DNA from 3 places in the Exiguobacterium sp. LL15 genome. Region 3 is predicted to be linked to each of the others. Evidence: riboswitches for the same ligand, from Rfam matches in the RefSeq annotation. Region 3 holds a riboswitch; each other region holds the start of a gene.
The links. Region 3 has a riboswitch for S-adenosylmethionine ahead of NOM72_RS00385 (methionine ABC transporter ATP-binding protein). Riboswitches for the same ligand answer to the same signal wherever they lie in the genome.
Positions count from the first base shown of each region.

Region 1: it holds a riboswitch for S-adenosylmethionine, as region 3 does, so the genes downstream of both, metK (methionine adenosyltransferase) here and NOM72_RS00385 (methionine ABC transporter ATP-binding protein) in region 3, are expected to answer to the same signal.
Region 2: it holds a riboswitch for S-adenosylmethionine, as region 3 does, so the genes downstream of both, NOM72_RS01190 (methionine ABC transporter ATP-binding protein) here and NOM72_RS00385 (methionine ABC transporter ATP-binding protein) in region 3, are expected to answer to the same signal.

Region 1 covers NZ_JANFNX010000001.1:529,094-532,372, forward strand. The annotation lists gene pckA (phosphoenolpyruvate carboxykinase (ATP)) at 1-1,153, opposite strand, end outside; SAM riboswitch class I at 1,388-1,514, shown strand; gene metK (methionine adenosyltransferase) at 1,643-2,851, shown strand; gene NOM72_RS02590 (GNAT family N-acetyltransferase) at 2,989-3,279, shown strand, end outside.
Region 2 covers NZ_JANFNX010000001.1:256,292-259,570, forward strand. The annotation lists gene NOM72_RS01185 (methionine ABC transporter permease) at 1-307, opposite strand, end outside; gene NOM72_RS01190 (methionine ABC transporter ATP-binding protein) at 297-1,310, opposite strand; SAM riboswitch class I at 1,395-1,500, opposite strand; gene NOM72_RS01195 (aminotransferase class I/II-fold pyridoxal phosphate-dependent enzyme) at 1,563-2,750, opposite strand; gene NOM72_RS01200 (alpha-glucosidase) at 2,899-3,279, shown strand, end outside.
Region 3 covers NZ_JANFNX010000001.1:65,987-69,265, forward strand. The annotation lists gene NOM72_RS00375 (thymidine kinase) at 1-113, shown strand, start outside; gene NOM72_RS00380 (alpha/beta hydrolase) at 195-953, opposite strand; SAM riboswitch class I at 1,021-1,122, opposite strand; SAM riboswitch class I at 1,372-1,475, shown strand; gene NOM72_RS00385 (methionine ABC transporter ATP-binding protein) at 1,562-2,590, shown strand; gene NOM72_RS00390 (methionine ABC transporter permease) at 2,580-3,230, shown strand; gene NOM72_RS00395 (MetQ/NlpA family ABC transporter substrate-binding protein) at 3,250-3,279, shown strand, end outside.

The sequences.
Region 1 (3,279 bases), 460 kb from region 3:
AGGTCGCTTCTGGTTCCGTGACCCCACGTTCTGTTCCAGCGAGTTTTGATGTATATCCTGATAGGAAGTGATACATCGCTTGTTCTTTCGTCAATTTGCTGATCGGAGGCAAGACGCCGTACGCATCAGCTGTCAAGAAGACAATCGTCTTCGGATGACCAGCGCGTGACGGAACAGCGATGTTATCGATTGCCGTAATCGGATAAGCAGCACGCGTATTTTCCGTCAACGATGTATCATCGTAATCAGGATGACGGGCTTCGTCGAGTACGACGTTCTCAAGGACGGTTCCGAAACGGATCGCGTCAAAGATTTGCGGTTCTTTTTCACGCGATAGATTGACCGTCTTCGCGTAACATCCGCCTTCGATGTTGAAGACACCATCGTGCGACCAACCATGCTCATCGTCACCGATCAATTGACGGCTATCATCGGCTGAAAGGGTGGTCTTACCAGTACCAGATAGACCGAAGAACAAGGCGACGTCGCCTTCGTGTCCGACGTTTGCCGAGCAGTGCATCGAAAGGACGTTTTCTTGTGGCAAGAGGTAGTTCATGACGGAAAAGATCGACTTTTTGATTTCTCCAGCGTATTCCGTTCCACCAATCAAGACGATTCGGTGTTCGAACGACATCGCGATGAACGTCTCGGAGTTCGTTCCGTCAACGGCAGGATCTGCTTTGAAATGTGGCGCGTAGACGACCGTGAACGGTTCGAAGGCAGCCACTTCAGGATACTCGCGTAAAAAGAGTTGTTTGGCAAACAGGTTATGCCAAGCATATTGTGTGAGCACACGGACCGGAAGGGTGAAGTGCGTATCTGCTCCAGCAGCAGCTTCTGTGTAGTAGAGATGATCAGCTTCGTTCATGTAACGAAGAACCTTTTGCAACAATTGTTCAAATTTGTCTCCATCCATTGGTTGGTTGACATGACCCCAATCAATGTGAGACTCGCAGGAAGAATCACGGACGATGAACTTATCTTTTGGTGAACGACCTGTAAATTTCCCCGTTTCTACAGATAATGCGCCGTTCTCAGCAAGGACACCTTCTTCGTTTCGAATCGCATGTTCGACAAGTTCAGCAACAGATAGTTGTTTGAACACATGCTCTTTCTTGAGTAGTTCTTCGATATTCAGGACCGTCATCGGCATCCTGACCCCACCTTTCCCCTACGTTGGTTTTGGCTCACTGTATTTAGTATGACACATTTATTATATATGACATACTAAAGAGAGAGCAATCATTTTCTAGTGCTGATTTCTATTTATCTGGAAACGCTTTCAGCATTAACAGTTTAACATCTCTTTCAAAAAGTTTCGACTAGAATTTGAAACCTTGCTTGACAGAGTAGTTACAACTTTATATCATGTAATTCGTAACGGATACTCTTATTCTGAGCAGGTGGAGGGAACAAGGCCCGAAGAAACCCGGCAACCGTCCTACATTAATTCACATATTAATGAGGGAAAAGGTGCTCTCCTGAAGCGAAGTAAACACTTCGAACGATAAGAGGGTAAAGGAAGAACGCACAACCTTTCCCTGACCATTTTTTGGACTTGGAAAGGTTTTTTTCATTTTACCGTCCCACTCAACTAGGGGAAATGAGTACACCGTCAAATTCTTTTTTGGGAGGGTCATACATGACAAACCTTAATCGCCGACTATTCACGTCGGAGTCAGTCACTGAAGGTCATCCAGATAAAATCTGTGACCAAATTTCGGATTCAATTCTTGATGCAATCCTCGCAGCGGATCCAAACGCGCGTGTTGCGGCAGAAACTTCTGTTACAACAGGTCTCGTTCTCGTTGCAGGTGAGATCACGACATCCACTTACGTCGACATTCCAAAAGTCGTTCGTGAAACGATTCGTGAGATCGGTTATACACGCGCGAAATACGGTTTTGACGCGGACACATGTGCTGTATTGACATCAATCGATGAGCAATCAGCAGACATCGCTCTTGGTGTAGACCAAGCGCTTGAAGCACGTGAAGGTAGCATGTCTGATGCAGAAATCGATGCAATCGGTGCAGGAGACCAAGGTCTCATGTTCGGTTACGCAACGAAAGAAACACCAGAACTCATGCCACTTCCAATCTCGCTTTCACACCGTCTCGCACGCCGTTTGGCAGAAGTGCGTAAAAACGGTCAACTCGACTACCTTCGTCCGGACGGAAAAACACAAGTCACGGTCGAATACAACGAGAACAACGAGCCGGTTCGTGTCGATACGATCGTCATCTCGACACAACACGCGGAAGAAGTTACGCTTGAGCAAATTCAAGCTGACTTGAAAGAACACGTCATCACACCGGTCATCCCGGCTGAATACATCGACGCAGCAACGAAATTCTTCATCAATCCAACTGGTCGTTTCGTCATCGGCGGACCACAAGGAGATGCTGGATTGACGGGTCGTAAGATCATCGTTGATACGTATGGTGGATACGCACGCCATGGCGGTGGAGCATTCTCTGGTAAAGATCCAACAAAAGTCGACCGTTCAGCTGCATACGCAGCACGTTACGTCGCGAAGAACCTCGTTGCTGCAGGTCTTGCAGACAAAGCAGAAGTTCAACTCGCGTACGCAATCGGTGTCGCGCACCCGGTATCAATCGCGGTTGATACATTCGGTACAGGAAAACTTCCTGAAGCACAACTCGTCGAATTGGTTGCTGAAAACTTCGATCTTCGTCCGGCTGGAATCATCAACATGCTTGATCTCCGTCGTCCGATCTATCGTCAAACAGCTGCATACGGTCACTTCGGTCGTACAGATGTTGAGCTTCCATGGGAGCAAACAGATAAAGCAGCAGTTCTTGAAGAACAGGCAAAACGTTTCGCATAATCAAAAAGTCCGAGAACCCTACGCGGGTTTTCGGACTTTTTTGTTTACGTGGAACTTTGCAGGAAACGAATGTTTTTTCTAGAAGAGGGTAAAAGTACATGAGTCGATTCGTATGAATACAAAGGGGGGTTCCGATTATGGAAATACGCGAAGCTATTCCAGCCGATGCAGGACGTATTCATGACATTGCCGTCACATCCTGGTTGGATACGTACGCAGAAATCTATTCCGAGCGCTCGAAAGCGCATTTCGTGCAGGAAGCGTATCCGCAAGAGGAGGTTGTTCGTGCGATCCGGACGGCAGAAGAAGCACGGGGAGAGTATTTTTATGTCGGAATCATCGATGAGGAAATCGTCGGTTTCATTCATGCTGTTGATGTTGAGGGAACGTGGGAAATCATTCGTCTGTACGTCTTACCGAAATATCAG
Region 2 (3,279 bases), 190 kb from region 3:
CGACACTAAGGCTGACGGACGCTGCCGTCGGACCGATTGTATTGTCGAGTAAGAACTTCGTCAACGGAATGAGGGCAACCAGCAAGATGATGAACGGTAGCGACCGGACGATGTTGACGACGAAGTCAAGAACACGGCGGACGGCAAGGTTTTGAAAAAATAATCCGCGGTCGGTGACGAACAAGAGAATTCCGAGCGGAATCCCGACGACCAATGCGAAAGCAAGTGAAATTCCGACCATCCATGCTGTCTCGCCGAGTGCCTTCAAGAGTTCAGGTAACATCGTTTGAATACGATCAAGCCACATCCTGAATCACCTCGAGTGCATGAAGTTCCGTCGCGAGCCAGTCGAGGGCAGGAGCGATTTGATCGGATGATCCCGTCAAGCTGACAATGAGGACACCGAAGGCGACGTCTTGAATATAGTCGACCTTGCCGTGCAAGATACTGACTGAGATATCGTAACGGCGGATCGCTTCTGATAACGTACTCTCACCGGTCTTCTCGCCCGTGAACTGCAAGCGGATGATCTTGCCTGGGGTTGCCTGTAAGATGCGTTCCGGCAATTCGATTTGTAGTGCCGTATCGACGTAATGTTGCGTCACCGGATGCTTAGCTTGACTGAACAAGTCATAGGTTGAGGCGACTTCAACGACTTCACCTTGCGACATGACCGCGACACGATGGCAAATCTGTTTGACGACATCAATCTCATGCGTGATGAGGACGATCGTCAACCCGAGTCGTTCATTCAAATCCTTCAGCAGTTCAAGGATCTGTAGTGTCGTAACGGGGTCAAGAGCGGATGTCGCTTCATCACATAACAAGACGGTCGGATTGTTTGCGAGTGCCCGGGCAATCCCGACGCGCTGTTTCTGCCCACCGCTTAATTGACTCGGGAAGTTCGTCTCAAATCCTTCAAGTCCGACGAGCGAGACGAGTTCGCGAATCCGCTCCGGGAAATCTGCTCGTTTGACGCCAGCGGCCTTGAGCGCAAAAGCGATGTTATCCGCGACGTTGCGCGACTGGATCAATTGGAAATGCTGAAAGATCATTCCTGTCCGCAAGCGAAGTTGACGCAAATCTGTTTTTGACATCCCGCCGAGCGAGACACCGTCGACCTTGACGGTTCCTTGTGTCGGATGCTCGAGCCCGTTGATTAGGCGAAGCAACGTACTTTTACCGGCACCAGACTCGCCAATGATTCCGAAGATTTCTCCTTTTTGAATCGTCAAATCGACATCCCGTAATGCAAAAATCGGGGTCCGATCTCGAACGAACCGTTTTGTAATATGTTTGAATTCAATCATCCGCTCATCTCCTCATACAAAAAAAGTCGCTTTTTCCTAGTAGCGGAGCAACCAGAAAAAAGCGACGAAAGTGTAAGATTTCGTAACTTATCTCTCAGAATGAAAATCATTCTGTAGGATGTGGCACCGTTCCTTACAGGTGGTTGCCGGACGTCGTTGGGCCTAATCCCTCGGTCGCTCTCGATAAGTAGTTATGCTGTTGGGACTTACTTTAACGGAAATGATTCCCATCTGTCAAATGTTTTTTCAGAATTATTCCGCAACAGGTGTCCGGAACAGGTTGAGCGTTCCGATTCGATCGACGGCTTCTTCTAGACGTTCAACGTCAGCAATCAAGCTGATCCGGACGTAGCCTTCACCGTATTCGCCGAAGAAGGATCCAGGGGTCACAGCGACATGTGCTTCGTCAAGTAGATGATCGGTGAAGCTTTGGGACGTATAACCTTCCGGAACAGGAAGCCAGACGAAGAAGGAACCGCCCGGTCGTGGTCCACTCCAACCGATCGCATCGAGTTTTGCGAACAACGCATCGCGTCGTGTTTCATACAAGCGACTTAACTCACGGACGCACGTCTGGTCACTCGTGAGGGCGACGGTCGCCGCATGCTGAATCGGTGTGAAGGCACTGACGTAGAGATGTTCTTGGTACGTTTCGATGCTTGAGATGACGGACGGATTTCCGATGGCAAAGGCAATCCGGAAGCCGGACATGTTGAAGCGTTTCGAGAGTGAGAACAATTCGATCCCGACGTCTTTTGCACCTTCCGTCTGCAAGAAACTTCGCGTCGGACCATCGAAACTGATACCGCCGTATGCTAAGTCATGAACGACACAGATATCATGGGCATCGGCGAAAGCGACTGTCTGTTCGAAGGCTTCTGCCGTCGCGGTCGCACCCGTCGGATTACTCGGATAGTTGAGGAACAACATCCGGGCACGCTCAACGTCCGTCGTATCAAGTAAGTCATAATCCGGCAAGAAATCATTTTTCTCGAGCAACGGAAGCGTAATCGGGTAAGCGCCAGCAAGTGCTGCACCAGACAGGTAATCCGGGTATCCTGGATCCGGGACGATGACACCTTCTCCAGGGTTGACGATCGTCTGCGGTAAGGCGACGATTCCGGCTTTACTGCCGAGGAGAATCGCGACTTCCGTTGCCGGATCGATCGTGACACCGAATTCAGTCGCGTAAAAGTTTGCGACAGCTTGTTTTAGAAAATCATGTCCACGAAATGGTGGATATTGAAGGTTCGTTGGCTCGTCGATGGCTTGTTTTAAGGCATCGAGAATATGTACAGGCGTCGTTTGGTCGGGTGTTCCTTGACCGAGTGTGATGACATCATGTCCGGCAGCTTTTACAGCACCGATTCGGTTCGCAAGTTCAGCGAAGACGGGAGCAGGAAGCCGATCAATGGCGATGGATGGAGCGAAATGTTTCATGGATGAATGCCTCCTTCGTGGTATTGTCGTCAAGGATAACGAATATTCAGTCAAAAGAAAAGAACTTTTTCGAAATTTAAAAAAATTGTCGGATAAACAGGTACAGATAAGTGGAGCGGGAATAAAGAGTAGGGAGAGGAGTGGGAAGATGAAGCGAGCTAACTGGAAAGAGGCAGTCGTCTATCAAGTCTACTGGCGTAGCTTTAAAGATTCGAACGGGGATGGGATCGGTGATTTAAGAGGTGTCATCGAGAAGCTTGATTACATCGCTTCACTTGGTGTCGATGTCGTGTGGCTGAATCCATGTTATCGTTCCCCGGACGTCGATAACGGCTATGATATTGCCGATTATTACGAGATCATGAAAAAAGCGGGAACGATGGGAGATCTCCAGGAGTTGATCACGGCTGCTCATGCCCGTGGATTAAAGATCATTCTCGATTTAGTCGTGAACCATACGAGTGACCAGCATGCCTGGTTCCGTCAGTCATGTGAGCGGATCAACGATAAGGATGACTGGTACATCTGG
Region 3 (3,279 bases):
ATCCGATCATCCTAGTCGGAGCGTCGGAATCGTATGAGCCACGTTGCCGTCATTGCCATGAGGTACCTGGAAAACCGAAGCCGCTCCAATCGGTGCAGCACCAAGAAAATTAAAAAAAGACGTACCGATGATGGTCGTCCTTTGATGTAGCAGCTATTTGCTTCCATATGGAAACGAATAGCTGTTTTTTTGATTCAGCCTGTTTCTTGCGAAAACTGACACGATTGTTCGATAAAGCGAATCGTCTCACGAACAATCAAATCCTGATCATGATCGAGTGTCGCAACGTGATACGAGTTCAGTAAACAGTAGCTTCGTTTATCATTTGTTCCGATGTGCTGGTGCAGATAATCCGAGCTCGAAGGTGGAACGACGTGATCGGTCGCTGAGTAAAGAATCAATGTCGGTAGAAGGATCGATCCAAGGCGTCCTTTTGTTTCATCCATTAGGCGAACAAGTTCGAACGCACAACGGCTCGGAACAAGATCATAGATGATTTCAAAGGCTGCTCGCTTAATGTCCGGTGCGCCTTCCGGTAAATACTCTGGACCGTCCTCGAACGAAAGTGATTCATAGGATGGAACGGAGAGTGCGGCATTGATCGTAATGATGCCGGCAAACGGAATCCCGTCAGCGGCGAGCGACAGCGCAAGCGTCGCACCCATCGATTGACCGATGACGAAGACTTGATCGCATGTTTCTTGTAAACGTTCATAGCCGTCTTGCAGGCTTTGCTTCCAACATCGAGCAGTCGATTGTTCGAACTCGCGGACGTTCGTTCCATGTCCACGTAAGCGCGGGGCATAGACGGTAAAACCTTCAGCAGCGAATGCCTCACCGACGTCCCGGACACTTTGCGGAGTGGCGTTAAAACCATGACAGATTAGAATGCCGATCGATCCACCTTGAAAATAAAACGCTTCAGCACCAGTCAATACAGGATAGTTCATCATTACTATTTTTCCTCCATTCATGAAAAAAACTCGTCGACGTCACTGCTTGGACGCCCACGAGTTTTTCACCGTATCATCCAAAGCCGCGCTTTGCTGGTCGGAGCACCTTACAAATTGCAGGTTGCCGTGAAGTCATAGAGCCAGGTCTCTCGTTCACTCTTGATAAATATCATATTGGAATTGTCGGAATAATCATTGAAACGATGGTAGCACGACCAAAAATGACTTGTCAAATCTTTCTTGACGAATCGTGATCCGTTCATTAAGCTAATTCATAACTTGTAAATCCATCGATATGCGCCAAATGGATTATTTTTGCAAAGTTGGTTGACTTTTAAAGTTTCGACCCGTAATGTAAAAATTAGTTTTACGACATAAGCAACAACGCAACAACACACATACGAATTTCATACCGCAATACTTATCCAGAGAGGTGGAGGGACTGGCCCTACGAAACCTCGGCAACAGACTCATTATGAGCACTGTGCCAATTCCATCAGACAGATGTCTGAGAGATGAGTGGAGTGGATTCTGCCACTGTGCGGATCCAGGTCTCTTCTTGTTTCTCAAGAAGGGACCTTTTTTGTTGAATGAAGGGGGAAAACGGAATGATTGCATTTCATCAAGTCAAAAAAACGTACGTCACGAAAGATCAGACGATTGCAGCGCTCGACGGTGTCGACCTGACAATCGAGAAAGGCGAAATCTTTGGTGTCATCGGCTTTAGCGGTGCCGGGAAAAGTTCACTGCTCCGCTGTGTCAATCTGTTAGAACGACCGACGTCAGGAACGGTGACGGTCGATGGGGAAGATTTAACGCAACTGTCTCCGAAAAAATTACGCCAAGCAAAACAACGGATTGGAATGATCTTTCAGCACTTCAATCTATTGAATGCGAACACGGTCTTTACGAACGTTGCAAAACCACTCGTTCTCGCAGGCGTCAAGAAAGATGAGATTCGCCGTCGGGTGACGGAGTTGCTCGAATTCGTCGATCTCGCGGACAAGGCGGATCATTATCCAGATCAATTGTCGGGTGGGCAGAAACAGCGCGTTGGTATCGCCCGGGCACTCGCGACGCAACCTTCCGTCCTTTTATGTGACGAAGCGACGTCAGCACTTGATCCCCAGACGACACATCATATTCTTCAGTTATTAAAACGGATCAATGCAGAGTACGGGATCACGATTCTTTTGATTACCCACGAGATGGGCGTCATCCGGGAGATTTGCGATCGTGTAGCCGTCATCGAAGCTGGGAAGCTAATCGAGTCAGGAACGGTCTTTGATGTCTTTTCAAATCCGCAGACCGAGACGGCACGGAACTTTGTACGGTCCGTCATGCATGACGAGATTCCAGCGTCGATTCGTCAGTTGATCGAGTCGCGAAATGCGCATCCAATCTATAAGATTCACTTCCTTGGACATCACACCGGACAACCACTCTTGTCGCAAGTCGCAAAACGCTTCGACGTCGATGTCAATATCCTGCACGGTAGCATCACGGAGTTGCAGGAGACGCCGTTCGGCACATTACTCGTTGAACTGATCGGTGAGACGACAGAAGTGAAACGTGCCTTACACTACATCGATCAGGCACAGGTAACCGTTGAGGAGGTGCTCGCTGATGCTAGTTAACTACAGTGATATTTGGACAGCATTTTTGCAGACGATGACGATGGTATCCGTCTCACTCTTATTCTCGACCTTGATCGGCTTACCACTCGGTATCCTGCTTGTCGTCACGCGAAAAGGAGCGTTACTTGAAAATGTTCCGTTGTTCACGTTCTTCAACAGTATCGTCAATATTTTCCGCTCGATTCCGTTCATCATCTTACTCGTCGCGATCATCCCGTTGACGCGCTTGATCGTTCAGACATCGATCGGAACAGAAGCCGCAATCGTTCCGCTCGTCTTTTACGCTGCACCGTACATGGCGCGTCTGATCGAGAGTTCTTTACTCGAAGTCGATAAAGGCGTTCTTGAAGCAGCAGAAGCGATGGGCGCGACACCGTTTCAAACGATTTTCCGCTTCCTCCTACCGGAAGCACTCGGTTCACTCATCCTGAACTTAACGATCGCGACGGTCGGCTTGATCGGGGCATCGGCGATGGCAGGCGCCATCGGTGGTGGCGGTTTGGGTGACTTAGCAATTACTTACGGCTATCAACGGTTTGATACGAAAGTCATGATCATCACGGTCGGGATTCTCGTCATCTTAGTCCAAGGCTTACAGACGACAGGCAACATCGTCGCACGAAAAATCAGAAGACATTAATCAAGGGAGCGATTCAGCCATGAAAAAAGCAGTAGCAATTGGAGCAACA